2 regions of the Microbacterium sp. As-52 genome follow, and region 2 is predicted to be linked to the other one. Evidence: riboswitches for the same ligand, from Rfam matches in the RefSeq annotation. Region 2 holds a riboswitch; the other holds the start of a gene.
The links. A riboswitch is a leader RNA that binds a small molecule or an ion and turns the genes downstream of it on or off. The one in region 2 is predicted to bind thiamine pyrophosphate.
Positions count from the first base shown of each region.

Region 1: linked by a shared signal. The riboswitch ahead of thiM (hydroxyethylthiazole kinase) and the one ahead of ACLFA2_RS11105 (ECF transporter S component) in region 2 are both predicted to bind thiamine pyrophosphate.

Region 1 covers NZ_CP188171.1:475,277-483,056, forward strand. Annotated here, with positions in the region: gene argC (N-acetyl-gamma-glutamyl-phosphate reductase) at 1-9, opposite strand, end outside; gene ACLFA2_RS02290 (bifunctional hydroxymethylpyrimidine kinase/phosphomethylpyrimidine kinase) at 250-2,400, opposite strand; gene thiM (hydroxyethylthiazole kinase) at 2,397-3,245, opposite strand; TPP riboswitch at 3,236-3,330, opposite strand; gene ACLFA2_RS02300 (NAD-dependent epimerase/dehydratase family protein) at 3,337-4,299, opposite strand; gene ACLFA2_RS02305 (DUF402 domain-containing protein) at 4,360-5,088, opposite strand; gene pheT (phenylalanine--tRNA ligase subunit beta) at 5,174-7,684, opposite strand; gene pheS (phenylalanine--tRNA ligase subunit alpha) at 7,684-7,780, opposite strand, start outside.
Region 2 covers NZ_CP188171.1:2,318,665-2,326,444, forward strand. Annotated here, with positions in the region: gene ACLFA2_RS11090 (ABC transporter ATP-binding protein) at 1-409, shown strand, start outside; gene ACLFA2_RS11095 (ABC transporter ATP-binding protein) at 406-2,670, shown strand; gene ACLFA2_RS11100 (D-alanyl-D-alanine carboxypeptidase family protein) at 2,788-4,419, opposite strand; TPP riboswitch at 4,502-4,611, shown strand; gene ACLFA2_RS11105 (ECF transporter S component) at 4,604-5,260, shown strand; gene ACLFA2_RS11110 (ABC transporter ATP-binding protein) at 5,257-6,726, shown strand; gene ACLFA2_RS11115 (energy-coupling factor transporter transmembrane component T family protein) at 6,723-7,502, shown strand; gene ACLFA2_RS11120 (CHY zinc finger protein) at 7,509-7,780, opposite strand, start outside.

The DNA.
Region 1 (7,780 bases), 1.8 Mb from region 2:
ATACGTCATGCTTCTACCTTAACGGTCGGGTCCTTCCTCGAAGGGAGGACCGGGGACGGGGCCGGAGGCGGCGACACCGGCTCTCGACCGCTGCGCGTGCGCAGGCAGGAGGGCGGGGTCGCCTACAGTCGGCGGCCGCGGCGTCGGCGCACAGCGATGACGCTCGGAGCGAGCGTCGGAGAAGCGGTGGCGGCCGAAGGCATGTCGCGACAGTAGCGCGGCCCCGGCGGCCACCGCAAATCCACCCCGTCATCTGAGCGGCTGCAGCCCCATCGGCGCGGCGAAGAAGGCGAGCTCGTGTGCGCTCGATACCGCGAACACCCGGCGCATGCGCGCACGGGTCGGGGCATCGGCCTGCGCCGCAGCCCCGGAAGCGTAGGCGATCGCCTTCTCCGTCGCCGCCTCGAATGCCGGATCCGCGTACGTCGTGAGCCAGGACGCGTAGGGATGCTGCGGATCCCGCGCGTACTCCCCGAACTCTCCGGCATGCAGGCGTCGGCCGAGGTCGGTGTAGAGCCAGAAGCAGGGAAGGACGGCCGCGACGATCTCGCCGTAGTCGCCGCCGAACGCGACGGAGCGCAGGTGGTCGAGGTACGCGGTGGTCGCCGGCCCCGGCTCGGCGGCGAACGTCGCCGCGCTCACTCCCTGAGCCGGGGTCAGGTACGACGCGTGCAGCTCGAGTTCACCCACGATCGAGCCTTGCGCGGAATCGGCCCAGAAGGCCTGTTCCTCCGACGTCGGCGCGAGCCGGGCGGCTTCGGCGAGGACACGGGCGTACTCGCGCAGATACAGCGCGTCCTGCGCGAGATAGATCAGGAAGGGGCCGCGCTCCAGCGTCCCGTCGGCGAGCGCTCGGATGAACGGGAGTTCGTCGATCCCCGCGCGGATCTCCGCGATGTCCTGCCACCAGTCCGCGGCGATGTCGTCAGCCGCCGGTCGGGTCTGCGCCGCCGCACGCTCCCGGAGTCCGGCGAAATGGTCGATCGGCCCGTGACCCCGCCCCACGCTCAGCGCGTCCCCCGCGCGCAGGGATTCGCGGAGCCAGGCGCGCGCGGCGCTGACCGCATCGGCCGGCCGCTCCCCGCGCGCGAGGAGCGTCGCGAGCGCGGACGACAGCGAACAGCCGGTGCCGTGCGTGTTCCTGGTCGGGATCCGGGTGCCGGCGAACTCCTGGCGCGTCCCGCGATGCGTATCGACCAGCGCATCCGGAGCCGAATCGCCGTCGAGGTGTCCCCCCTTGACCAGGACAGCCGCCCCGACCGCGGCCGACAGCTGCTCCGCCGCGGAGAGCGCGTCCTCCCAGTCGAGGACGTCGCGGCCGGACAGCACTGCGAGCTCGGCGAGGTTCGGTGTCACCAGAGTCGCCCGCGCGAGGAGATCGTGCAGCGCTCGCTCGGCATCCGGATCCAGCAGCCGATCGCCGGAGGTCGCCACCATCACGGGGTCGAGCACGACGACCGGCGGACGAACGCGGTCGAGCCACGCACCCACCACGCGGATGACGTCGGCGTCGGCGAGCATCCCGATCTTCACGGCGTCGATCACGATGTCGTCCGACACCGCATCCAGCTGCGCGCGGAGGAAGTGCGCGGGGGGCACGTGCACGGCACGCACTCCCTGCGTGTTCTGCGCCGTCAGCGCAGTGAGGACCGCCATCCCGTATCCGCCGTTCGCGGCGATGGACTTGAGGTCGGCCTGGATGCCCGCGCCCCCGGACGGATCGCTGCCGGCGATGCTGAGCACCCTCGGCACGGCGCCGGCGAGCCAGCGCCGGCGGAACTCCGCTGCCGTGGCCTCGGGATCGTCGGCGGCGCACAGCACCGAGACGACGGCGAGGCCGGCCGCACCGGCGTCGCGGAGGGGTTCCGTGTCATCGATGCCGACGCCGCCGATCGCCACGCACGGCAGAGAGCTGGCAGCCACGAGATCACGGAAGCCGTCGACGCCGAGAGGAGCGGGGTGATCGGGTTTGGTGGCGGTCGGACGGATCACACCGACACCCAGATAGTCGACGGTGCCGGCGGGCAGAGCATCGACCGCGTCGAGATGCGCACGGGTGTTCGCGGTGAGGCCGACCAGCGCGTCGGGTCCGAGCGCCTCACGCGCACGCAGCACGGAGGCATCGCCCTGTCCCAGATGCACGCCGTCGACCCGAGCGCCCCGTTCCCGGGCAGCGACCACGGCGTCCAGCCGGTCGTTCACGACGAGCAGCGCCCGCCCGTCGATCACCCGCGACAACGCGATCAGCTGATCGACCGTCTCGGCGTCGGTCGCGTCCTTATCGCGCAATTGGACGATCCGCACCCCACCGTCGACCGCTCGGCGCACCGTCTCGACGACGCCCCTGTCCCCGCAGAGCGCCGCGTCCGTGACGAGGTAGAGCGAGAGATCGGCGTTCACCGGACACCGCCTTCGACGCGTGCATCGGCTCTGATGTCGTCGGGGCCCACCGCGGCGAGCGCATCCAGCAGGGCGACGGCGAAGCTGCCCGGCCCCGTGGATGTCGCCGCTGCCCGCTCGGCGGCGATCGTGTAGACGAGGCTCGCGGAAGCCACAGCGGTCAGCGCATCGTGATCCGTCGCCTCGGCCGCACCGAGGAAGGCCGCCATCACCGCGCCGAGCGCGCATCCTCCTCCGGTCACGCGGGTCAGCAGCTCGTGGCCGTTGGCGAGGCGCAGCATCCGCTCCCCGTCAGTGATGAGATCGATAGGCCCCGATACCGCGACCACCGCGCCCGTGGTCCGCGCGAGGGTTGCGGCGGCATCGGCTGCGGAGTCCGTGCTGTCGGTGGCATCCACCCCACGTCCGCCCGTGCTGAGCCCGGCGAGGGCGAGGATCTCGGAGGCGTTGCCGCGGATAGCGGTCGGTCGGTGCTGCGCGAGCCGGTGGGCGAGGGCGGTGCGCACCGGAAGCGCACCGATAGCTACCGGGTCGAGAACCCAAGGCGTACCGTTCGCCGCGGCTCCGGCGACCGCCTCCAGACTCGCCGCCCGCTGCTCGGGCGTGGGAGTCCCCAGGTTGATCAGCACCCCGGAGGCGACCCCGGCGAACATCCCCGCCTCGTCGACGATGTCGACCATCGCGGGTGCGGCCCCCAGTGCCAGCAGCACGTTGGCGGTGAATCCCGTCACGACCGCATTGGTGATGCAGTGCGTCAACGGCGGAGCCTCGCGCAGCACCTCCAGGAGGGTCGCGGCGGAACCGGCGAGGTCGTGGGTGGATTCAGGACGCAGAAGATCGCTCATCGCGACATCCCTTCGCTAGTACGAACTAGATCAGGTTCGACGGGTCTGTTCTCAGCCGCGGATCGCGGCACCCCGTGTCACTGCTCGCAGTCTAGCGATCGCTCAGCAGCGCCCTCTCCTCCGCCCGCGTGAGTCCGGCTCGGCGTTCCCGGTCGACGCCGCGTCTCCGCTCGTCGACGATGACGCGCTCGATCGTGTCCGTGATCGGACGGAGTCGTCCCCCGCTCGCGTGGAACGCGCGATTCGAGCGGGTCATGAAACCGCTCATGTCAGTCGGAAGCCACAGCGGCAGGGAGCGCGGTCCCGCCCAGTACTCGACGTCGTGCGCACGGAGCCATCCCTCGTCCGCGACGAACACGGAGCCGGTGTGACCGACCGCGAGGCGCACCGCACCCAGCACATCGGCGAGGGGGTGCTCATCGCCCACGCCGTTGACCGCGCCGCTGCGTGTGGCCGTGACGATGTACGCCGCGAGATCGTCGACATCGATGACCTGCGTGCTCCTTCCCTCGAGCGGCGGCAGCAGCACGGCTTCCGAGCCTGCTCGCGCGAACGCCGCCGCCCAGTACCCGAACCGGTCGCTGGGGTCGCCGTCGCCCACGATGAGCCCAGGGCGCACGATGAAGCCGCGCTCCCCCAGGCGCAGGACAGCATCTTCGGCTGCTGCCTTCTGCGCACCGTAGTCGTACTCATCACCCGGGCTCGCAGCCGGATGTCGCGGCGTCGACTCATCTGCTCCGACCGTCTCGTCATCGGAGTACACCGACACGGACGATACGTAGGTCCAGCGCCCCGCCCGATCGCCGAGCGCATCGACCGCGGTCTCGACCTGCACCGCCTGGGACGAGACGTCCACGACGTGATCCCAGTCCCGCCGCGAGAGATCGGCATAGACGTCGGCATCCTCACGATCGCCGCGCACGAGCACGGTACCCTCGGGGGCCGGACGGGAACCGCGGCCGAGACACGTGACCGCGGCGCCTTCGTCGACCCACCTCCGGGCGATGCGCCCGGAGAGCCAGCCCGTACCGCCGAGGATCAGAACATCCGTCATGATTCCATGTCATCAGGTGGCGGATCTCTGCGGAACCTCTTCCGCCCACAGCAGATCGCTTCAGAGCAGATCGGGGGGCGTGCTCAGACGATCCAGGCCCGCGAGCACCGGGACGCTCCACGCGGGATCGGGCTGCCAACGTGTCCACGCGGCGTCGAACGGCCAGTCACCGGACTCGAACGAGGCGATGGCCGCGTCTGCGTGCCGCTCGATCTGCGCCGCCTGCTCGGGGCTGAGACGCCCCTGCTGGATCGCGGCGACGAGCTCGTCCTCGTCTTTGAGGTGGATGCCGCCCTCCGGATCGATCTCGACGTCGAGGATGTGGTCGGACGAGTAGGTGTCGTGATCGGTGCGCAGATGGGCGTTCTCGAGGTTCACGTACCAGCCGGCGAAGGACCAGTCCGGGCCTGTGGTGTCGCTCCAGAACAACCAGACCGACCATGGCAGCCCGGCGGGGGCGATGCACAGCACGCCGTTCCCGCGCCAGGGCTCGACGATGCGCGTCCGCGGCTCGAGCCAGCGACGCGAGAGCGGTACTTCACGCACTCGCTGTCCGCCGAGAGCTCCCGGAGCCTCCTGCAGCGTTCCGGGCGCGAGCCATGCGACGAGCCCCCGTTCGTCGTCGCGCACCACCCGCATCGGAGCGATCCTGGAGGGCTCCCCCGGCTGCCATCCCGGCTTCCGATAGTGCCAGTCGATCTGCATGCCCGACTCGAGGAACGGTCCTTCTCCGAGCGGCCGCGCGTCATCCGGGACGGCGGCCGGAGTGCCCTGGGGGAGGATTCTCATCCCGCCACGGTACTCCGGCGCCGACCGGAATCGTCTGACCGACGACACGGTACGTCCCACGGCGCGGTGCGTCGCGCTCCCGTGCTCAGTCGCGCAGTGCGGCTCCGAAGCGCTGTGCGGCGACCTCGACACCGGCGAGCTTGGCCTCGGTGGCCTCGGCCGCCGTGAGCGTGCGATCGTCGGCACGGAAGCGCAGGGCGAACGTCAGGCTCTTCGAGCCGTCCGGCACGCCCTCCCCGCGATAGTCGTCGACGAGACGCACCGATTCCAGCAGCGTACCGGCACCCTCGGCGAGAGCCGCCTGCACATCCGCGGCCGGAACGTCTGCCGGCAGCGTGAGCGAGACGTCCTGCGTGGCAGCGGGGAACGTCGATAGCGAGGCCGCGACGACCCGACCACCGGCGAGCGACAGGATGCGGTCGAGGTCGACCTCGAACACGGTCGCGCGCCCCGGAAGGTCGGCGCCCTCCGCCACAGCGGGATGCAGCTCACCGACGTAGCCGACCTCTTCCCCGGCGACCCGGAGCGATCCGGTGCGTCCGGGGTGCAGGGCCGCACGCTCGGCCTGGACCACGTCGATGTCGACGCCGGCCGCCGCCGCGATGACGCGGACCGCGTCCAGTGCCTCGACGAGACCTGCGGCTTCGGCGGGACGACCGGGCTGACGCGGGGAGACAAGGCCGGTGAGCAGCGCGGAGATGAACCGGTGCTGCGGCGGGATCGACGCGTTCAGGGCGGCGAGCGTCTCATCGGACGGGCGCTCGCCCAGCGGCGGCACCTCGTCCGTGCCGTACTCCACGCCCGGCTCGGGCAGGAAGACCACGCCGGTCTCGAAGATCGCCAGGTCGGTGAGTCCGCGCGAGATGTTGCGGTGCGCGGTCTGCAGCAGACCGGGAATGAGCGAACGACGCAGATACGGCGCCTGCCCGTCGAGTGGATTCGCCAGGCGGATGCTCGGGAGGTGTTCACCCGATGCGGAGCCGTGGAGGTCGTTCTGCGCCTCGGTGGTGAACGGGAACGACGGCGTCTCGACGAGACCGGCAGCAGCCAGGGCATCGGCTACGCGTCGACGACCCTGCTGGTCGGCGGTGAGGCCGCGACCGGACGGAGGCGTCGGCAGCACCGAGGGGATGCGGTCGAGCCCGTGGATGCGGGCGACCTCCTCCGCGAGCGTCCACTTGTCGGTGAGGTCGGGCCGCCAGGTCGGCGGGATCACGGTCCAGCCGGAACCCGCATCCGACGCCGTGACATCGGCACCGATGGTGGTCAGCGCACCGGTGATCTCGTCGTCGGAGTAGTCGACGCCGATGAGCCCCTGCACGAATCCGGCGGGGAGCTCGATCTCGCCGACGAAGACCTCGGCGAACAGCGCTCCACCCTCCTCCGTGAGCGTGCCGCCGGCGAGCTCGACCATGAGGTCGGCAGCGCGGCGGGCGGCCACGAACGGGATCAGCGGGTCGACACCGCGTTCGAAGCGCTTGGACGCCTCACTGGGCAGCTTGTGTCGACGTGCCGAGCGGGCGATGGTCGTGGGGTCGAAGTTCGCCGCCTCGATCAGCACGTTCCGCGTGGTGTCGCTCATCTCGGTCGTGCCACCGCCCATGACGCCGGCAAGGCCGATCGGGCCGGACTCGTCGGTGATGAGGAGGTCTTCCGCGTGCAGAGCGCGCTCGACGCCGTCGAGCGTGGTCATCTTCTCGCCGGGAGTGGCGCGGCGCACCGTGATGCCGCCCGTGAGCTTGTCGAGGTCGTAGCCGTGCAGCGGCTGGCCGAGCTCGAGCATCACGTAGTTGGTGATGTCGATCAGCACGCCCAGCGAGCGCATGCCCGCAAGACTCAGCCGGGCGACCATCCACGGCGGCGTCGGACGTGAGGGGTCGACACCGCGGACGACGCGGGTCACGAACTCGCTCGCACCCACGTTCCCGCGCACGGGTGCGACGTCATCGACCACGGTCGTGTGCCCGGACCCGGGCTGGAGCTCGGCGAAGTCGCGCTCGGCCGGGTCGCGGAAGGTCGCACCGGTGGCATGCGCGTACTCACGGGCCACGCCGCGGAGCGAGAAGGCATATCCACGGTCGGGAGTGACGTTGATCTCCACCGCGACGTCATCGAGGCCGAGCAGAGCGATCGCGTCGGTGCCGACGGGCGCGTCGATGCCGAGATCGGACAGCACCACGATGCCGTTGTGCTCATCGCCCAGGCCGAGCTCGCGCGCCGACGCGATCATGCCGTCCGACACGTGACCGTAGGTCTTGCGGGCGGCGATCGGGAACGGACCGGGAAGCACGGCACCGGGCAGCGTCACGACGACCTTGTCACCGGCGACGAAGTTGTGCGCACCGCAGACGATCCCACGGATGCCGCCGTTCGCCTCGCCGACGTCGACCTGGCACCAGTTGATGGTCTTGCCGTTCGACTGCGGCTCGGCCTCGAGCGAGACGACCTGTCCGACGACCACGGGACCGGTGATGTCGAAGCGGTGCACATCCTCTTCTTCGAATCCGACGGTCACCAGTGCCGCGAGGACGTCCTCGGGCGTGGCATCCGCTGCCAGATCGACGTACTCACGCAACCACGAAAGCGGGACGCGCATCACACCACCATCCCGTACTGCTCGCTGAATCGGACATCGCCCTCGGCCATGTCGCGCATGTCCTGGACGTCGCTGCGGAACATCAGTCCCCGCTCG
Region 2 (7,780 bases):
GCTGTGGCACGCGCTCGACATCGCACAGGGTCGCGACTTCGTCGAGGAGATGCCCGATGGTCTCGACTCCCGCATCGCCCAGGGCGGCACGAACGTCTCAGGTGGTCAGCGTCAGCGACTCGCGATCGCCCGCGCGATCGTGCACCAGCCGCAGATCCTGGTCTTCGACGACTCGTTCTCGGCCCTCGACCTCACGACGGACGCGCGATTGCGGCAGGCGTTGTGGCGGGAGCTCCCGCACGTGACGAAGATCGTGGTCGCCCAGCGCATCTCCACCATCACGGACGCGGACCGCATCGTCGTCCTCGACGGCGGAACCATGGTCGGCGTCGGCACGCACGAGGAACTGCTCGAGACGAGCGACACCTACCGAGAGATCGTCGAGTCGCAGCTGGGGGTGGACGCATGAGCGCGCAGGACAACAACGAGAAGCGCACGGCCAGACGCGGCCGCGGCAAGGCGGCAGCGCCCGTCGCCGAGGTCGAGCTGAGCGCCGAGGAGAAGTACGAGGCCGAGCTCGCCGAGCAAGCACGTCAGAACTCCGGCGACTGGGACAGCGTCGCGCCGGGCAAGGCCGACAACTTCGGTCCGAGTTTCGCGCGCATGATCGGGCTGCTCAAGCCGTCGGCCATCTGGTTCGTCTTCGTGTCGATCCTGGGTGCGATCGGCGTGGTCCTGACGGTCGCGGCGCCCAAGGTGCTCGCCGAGGCCACCAACCTCGTCTACAAGGGCTTCATCTCCATCCAGCTCGGACAGCCGACCGACGGGTTCCCCGGCTTCCCGGCCGGGACCTCGCAGGACGTCGTCGTCGAGGCGCTGCGGGCCGGTGGGCAGGACGACTTCGCGAACCAGGTCGGCGCGCTGGGCGACTTCACGGTCGGCCAGGGCATCGACTTCGACGCACTGCGTCTCGTCATCGCCGCGGTGCTCGGCATCTACGTGGCCGCGGCCTTCCTCACCTGGATCCAGGGCTACGTCATCAACGTGATCATGGTCCGCACCATGTGGCGGCTGCGCGAGTCGGTCGAGGCGAAGATCAACCGCCTGCCGCTGGCGTACTTCGACAAGGTGCAGCGCGGCGAGCTGATCTCACGCGTCACGAACGACATCGACAACATCACGCAGACGATGCAGCAGTCGCTCTCGGGAGCACTCACTTCGGTGCTCACCGTGATCGGCGTGCTCGTGATGATGTTCTCGATCTCGTGGCAGCTCGCGCTCGTCGCCCTCATCACGCTGCCGCTCATGGGCGTCATCTTCGGCATCATCGGACCGCGCTCGCAGAAGGCTTTCGGCACCCAGTGGCGCAAGGTCGGTCGCCTGAACGCCCGCGTCGAGGAGGCATTCTCCGGCCACGCGCTCGTGAAGGTCTTCGGCCGGGAGAAGGATGCGCTGGACAAGTTCCAGGTCGAGAACGAAGAGCTGTTCCAGGCGAGCTTCAAGGCACAGTTCCTCTCCGGCATCATCATGCCGGCGATGATGTTCGTCGGAAACCTCAGCTATGTGGGCATCGCGGTGCTCGGCGGTCTGATGGTCGCGAACGGTCAGCTCCGTCTCGGCGACGTGCAGGCGTTCATCCAGTACTCGCAGCAGTTCACGCAGCCCCTGTCCGAGCTGGGTGGCATGGCCGCGGTCGTGCAGTCCGGCACGGCCTCCGCCGAGCGGGTCTTCGAACTGCTCGACGCCGAGGAGCAGGAGGCGGACGACGCCGATGCCCCCGAGCTGGTCGAGGGCAAGGGCGTCATCGAGTTCGAGAACGTCGCGTTCTCGTACACACCCGAGCGTCCGCTCATCCGCGACCTGTCATTCCGGGTGGAGCCGGGGCAGACCGTCGCCATCGTCGGTCCGACCGGTGCGGGAAAGACGACCTTGGTCAACCTGATCATGCGCTTCTACGAGCTCAGCGGCGGGCGCATCATGCTCGACGGCCAGGACATCGCCGAGGTGACCCGCGACGAACTGCGGTCGCGCACCGGCATGGTGCTCCAGGACCCGTGGCTGTTCGCCGGCAGTATCCGCGAGAACATCCGCTACGGTCGCTCCACCGCGACCGATGACGAGGTTCTCGCCGCCGCCAAGGCGACCTATGTCGATCGCTTCGTGCACGCCCTCCCCGAGGGCTACGACACGGTGCTCGACGAGGATGCCGCGAACGTGTCGGCGGGCGAGCGTCAGCTCATCACCATCGCGCGGGCATTCGTCGCGCAGCCGTCGATCCTCATCCTCGATGAGGCCACGTCGGCCGTCGACACCCGCACCGAACTGCTGCTGCAGCACGCGATGGCCGCGCTTCGTGAAGGACGCACGTCGTTCGTGATCGCGCACCGACTGTCGACCATCCGCGACGCCGACCTCATCCTGGTGATGGAGCACGGTGACATCGTGGAGAAGGGCACGCACGACGAGCTCATCGCCGCGCAGGGCGCCTACTGGCGTCTGTACCAGTCGCAGTTCGAGCAGGCAGCGACCGACATCGACGCCGAAGACGCCCTCACCGGCACGACGCCCGTCGTCGTCTCGGGCGATGCGAGCGAAGCCGAAGGTACAGGAGAGGAGGCTGCGGCCGCCGTTGCCGGAGCCTCGATCGGTGCTCAGCTGCCCGCTGCCGAGACGGCGGCAGCCCAGGCCCTGCTGGAAGACGGGGCCGACGGTTCGAGCCACCGTTCCTGAGCGTTCCCGCCCTCCGGCATCCCCACGACGACGCCCCACTCCGCTCACGCGGGGTGGGGCGTCGTCGTACGCGGATCGCGTCGTCGCGGGCGCCGGCACGGCGCGCGTGACGAGGTGTCAGGAGCGGTCGGCCCTGATTCCGAGCAGCTCGAGCGGGTGGGTCAGACGCCACCACGGGCTCGGCCCCTCCACATCCTCGGCCAGCACCAGAGGCGTGGTGACGGTGTTGAGCGGACCGGTCGTCGTCAGCGTGCCCACGGCGTCGTCCTGTTCACGGTCTTCGCCGAGATCGAAGGCCGTCGCCGCGGTGGCGGTCGCCCCGTTCCACAGCACCACATCGGCATCGGTCTCGGTGATGACGTCGACCTTCTCCCCCCAGGGGGTCGTGACCTGACCGACCACGGTGTCCTTCGCGACGGCGGGCGGCTGCGCCTCCAGCGCCGCTTCCGCCTCCGCGAACAGGGAGCGGGTGAGAGCGAGTCGCTCATCGTTGCCGGCCTGGTTCAGCGCCGCGGCGAAGAGGTGCACGGTCGTGTCGCCGATGACGACGTCCTTCGCGGTGAGCAGGTTCCAGCCGACGAGTGTGCCGGTCTTGACGCCGACGACACCGGGATCGTCGAGCATCCCGTTCGTGTTGACGACGGTGCCGGCGCCCGGGAGGTCCACCGACTTGGTGCCGACGATCTCGGCGAACACCGGGTTCTGCATGGCACGCTCGCCGAGGGCGACCAGCGCCTCGGGGGTGGCCACATTGCGCTCGTCGAAGCCGGACGGCGTCACCACGGTGATGCCGGTGAGGCCTCGTTCGCGCAGCCACACCTCGGCGGCCCGGGCGAATTCGCGATCGGACCCCCAGATCTCGCTCGCGAGCCGGTCGATGTAGTTGTTCGCCGATCCCATCAGCGTGCCCTGCAGGAGTTGATATTCGGTCAGCACCCCGCCGATCGGCACATCGAGTGCGGACTGGTCGCTGCGCCGGTAGTCCCAGTACTTCACGCTGTCGGCCCGGGTGAACGAGAACTCGGGCCCCTGTTCGCCCACCGCCAGCGGCATACGGTCGAGCACCATCAGGCTGCTCACGACCTTGGTGATGCTCGCGATGCTCACCGCATCGGGGATCGAGGCCGCAGTGGTCATGCCGGAGATGCCGACGGCGCCCGCGCCCTCGGTGGGCCAGGTGACGGTGGCTGCGGCAGCGGGCGTCGTCGCGAACTCGACGGACTGCACTGTCGGAGGTACCTCGTGCAGCGGCCAGAGCAGCGTGGTGCCGGCATACGCGGCGACGAGGCCCACGAGCGTGGCCAGCGGAACGAGGATGCCGGGACGGGCGATGGCCGGGCGCAGGCGTGCCCCGCGGAGCAGGCCGTTCGTCCGCTCGGCTTCCGACGTCTCGTCGAGAGTCGCGGTGGCGGTGTGGTCGGCCACCGTCGCGGGGTCCACCCAGGTCAGAGCGGTGGCGGTGGTGGTCTCGTCCGCCCACTGGGGGGTGGTCGCGTCGAGCGCGGCGAGGGGATCGTCGGCGTCTCCCGCGGCAGTCTCACGCGGAACGAATGGCGGTTTCGTCAGAGCGGGCGTGGCCGGTTCCGGGGCGACCACCGATTCCGGTGCGAGCGCGCGCGTCGACGTCTGCTCGGCCGTGAGCACCGAACCGCCCGACGCGGCATCGACGGAGCCGGAGGGGGCGGTGGTCGCGGGGCCGTCGTCACGGACGACGCCCGTCGCCTCGTCGGCGGGATCTGTTGCGGTCACTCGTTCACGGTACCCAATCCCGGGCGGGTTCCGCGGCGCACAGCCTTGTCGCCACGCGGGTGTCGCCAGCGGGTAGGATCTTCAGCACAACCACGGGAGTCCGGCGAGCCGGGCTGAGAGGGAGCGAATCGCGCTTCGACCGTCGAACCTGATCTGGGTCATGCCAGCGCAGGGAGGAGTTCAGATGAGTACGCCTACGTCCACATCCGCACAGCAGGCATCCGCCGATGCGAACGGGCTGCACCGCCCATCGATCTGGCGCTGGCGCGTCGTCGACATCGTCGTCGCCGCTGTCCTCGGCGTCGCGATCGGTCTCGTGTTCTGGGGATGGAACACCATCGGATACGCGTGGTTCGGCGCGGCCGACGCCCTGACACCGGGCCTCGGTGGCATCGCCGTCGGCATCTGGCTGCTCGGCGGTGTCGTCGGCGGTCTCGTGATCCGCAAGCCGGGGGCCGCGCTCGTGGTCGAACTGGTCGCCGCGATCGTGTCGATGCTGATCGGCAACGTGTGGGGTGTCTCGACCGTGTTGTCGGGCATCGTGCAGGGCCTCGGTGCAGAGATCATCTTCGCCCTGTTCTTCTACCGTCGTTTCGGGATCGCAGTCGCTGCGCTCGCCGGCGTCGGAGCCGCCGTGGCCGCCTGGGTGTTCGAGCTGTTCTACGGCAGCTCGCCGAACATCCTGAAGTCGGTCGAGTTCAACACGATCTATCTGATCAGCGTGGTCGTCTCCGGGGCGATCCTGGCCGGCGTGGTCGGTTGGCTGCTCGTACGCGCCCTCGCCGTCACCGGCGCCCTCAACCGCTTCGCCGTCGGGCGAGAGCACGTGCGCGAGGTCTGAGCGTGACCTTCGCCTCCCCGGCCCGCGTGCAGGCTGCGGGCTGGGGCTGGCGGTACGCCGGTCGAAAGCGTCCCGCCGTCGCGGACGTCTCCTTCACGATCGAACCGGGCGAGCGGGTGCTCCTGCTCGGCGCCTCGGGTGCAGGGAAGTCGACGCTGCTCGCCGGCCTCGCCGGGGTCCTCGGCGATGACGACGAGGGGGAACGGACGGGGTCGTTGCGCATCGACGGTGCGGCCCCCGAGTCACGGCACGGTCAGGTCGGACTCGTCCTGCAGGACCCGGACGCCGGCATCGTGCTGTCGAAGGTCGGCGACGACGTCGCGTTCGGCTGCGAGAACCTGGGCGTCGCGGCGTCCGAGATCCCGGGTCGCGTCGCCGAGGCGCTCGACGCCGTCGGCCTCGATGTTCCGCTGCGACGCCCCACGAAGGCGCTCTCCGGCGGGCAGAAGCAGCGGCTGGTGCTGGCCGGTGTGCTCGCGATGCGACCGGGGCTGCTGCTGCTCGACGAGCCCACCGCGAACCTCGACCCGGAGGGGGTGCGGGAGGTGCGGGCGAGTGTCGAGCGCGCCGTCGAGACGACCGGCGCGACGCTCGTGGTCGTCGAGCACCGCACCCCGATCTGGGTCGATCTGATGACGCGCGTGATCGTGTTGGCGGCCGACGGAGGACTCCTCGCCGACGGTGCGCCCGCGCAGGTGTTCGCGGCCCACGGCGACGTGCTCGCCGATGCGGGGGTGTGGGTGCCCGACCGCGGCATCGACCTTCCGATGCTCGAACAGGTTCCTGCCTCCGATGCCCTCACGGCCTCCGCGCTCTCGATCGCGAGAGAGGCGGGCGTCGTCGTGCAGTCGGGGCTCGACCTGCGCGTGCCGCGTGCGAACGCGACCGTGATCACCGGGCCGAACGGCGCGGGCAAGTCGACGCTCGCACTCACCCTCGCCGGCCTCATCCCGGAGCAGGCCGGCGAAGTGCGTTCGGCGCCCGAGCTGGCGGGGCGCAAGGGCCCCCGCCCGATCCGCTGGTCCTCGCGTGAGCTGCTCACCCGCATCGGCATGGTCTTCCAGGAGCCGGAGCATCAGTTCCTCACGCAGACGCTGCGCGACGAGCTCGCCGTCGGCCCGCGAGCCCTCGGGTGGGACCGCGCGAAGACGGACGGCGTCGTCGAGGAACTGCTCGAGCGCCTCGGACTCGCATCTCTCGCGCTCGCCAACCCGTTCACGCTCTCCGGCGGGCAGAAGCGTCGACTGTCCGTCGCGACCGTGCTGGCGGGAGCACCCGAGGTGATCGTGCTCGACGAGCCGACCTTCGGGCAGGACCGGCGTGGATGGATCTCGCTCGTCGCGCTCCTGCAGGAGGAGATCGCGCGCGGTCGGTCGATCGTCGCGGTCACGCACGACGACGCCGTGATCCGACACCTGGGCGGGCATCGCATCGAACTGGGACGCGAAGGGGAGGCGACATCGTGACGGCGGTCGAGACCGTACGGACGGTATGGCTCGACGGTGTGAACCCGGTGACGAAGCTGGTGCTCGCCGTGCTGCTGTCGGTGCCGCTGTTCGCGTCGATCGACGTCACGAGCGCGCTGGCCGCGATCGTCCTGCAGCTGCTCTGCCTGCCCTTGACCGGACTGCGGCTGTCGACGGTGCTGAAGCGCCTGCTGCCGATCGCGATCTTCGCACCGATCGCCGGCGTGAGCATGCTGCTCTACGCCGAACCCGCAGGGCGGATCTACTGGACCTTCGGATTCGCCACGATCAGCGAGGATTCCATCACGCTCGCGATCGCGGTGAGCCTGCGCGTGATCGCGCTCGGACTGCCGACGATCCTGCTCTTCGGCGGCACCGACCCCACAGAGCTCGCCGATGCGCTGGCCCAGGTCGCGAAGCTCCCCAGTCGCTTCGTGCTCGGCATCCTCGCCGGCACCCGGATGCTGGGCCTGTTCCTCGACGACTGGCGCACCATGAGCCTGGCCCGTCGTGCACGGGGCGTGGGGGATCGGGGTGTGCTGCGACGATTCTTCTCGATGGCCTTCGTGCTGCTCGTGTTCGCGGTGCGGCGCGGGTCCACGCTGGCACTCGCGATGGAGGCGCGCGGCTTCGGCTCCGGCATCCCCCGCACCTGGTCGCGACCGTCCCGGTTGCACCCGCGCGATGCGGTGGCGCTGATCGGCGGCATCGCGATCATGGCCCTCGCCCTTGCCGCCGCCGTCCTCGTCGGGACCTTCCGATTCGTGTGGAGCTAGGGTCGGCTAGCTCCAACTCGGCTGGAAGTAGTGCTCCCGGTGCAGAGCACAGCGCTCGTTGAACGGGGCGGTGCAGCGAGGGCAGCCCGTCACCGCGAAGTACTCGGTGATCGTGAGCTCGTGTCCGCATGCGCCGCAGAGGATCGCCGCGGTGTCGTGCTGCTCGGGCGCCCACTGCTGCGCCGGATGCCCCGCGGACTCCTCGTGACAGCGATGGCACGGGTAGTGATCGCCGCAGCAGGCGAAGCGGATCGCAATGATGTCTGTCGGGCCCCGGT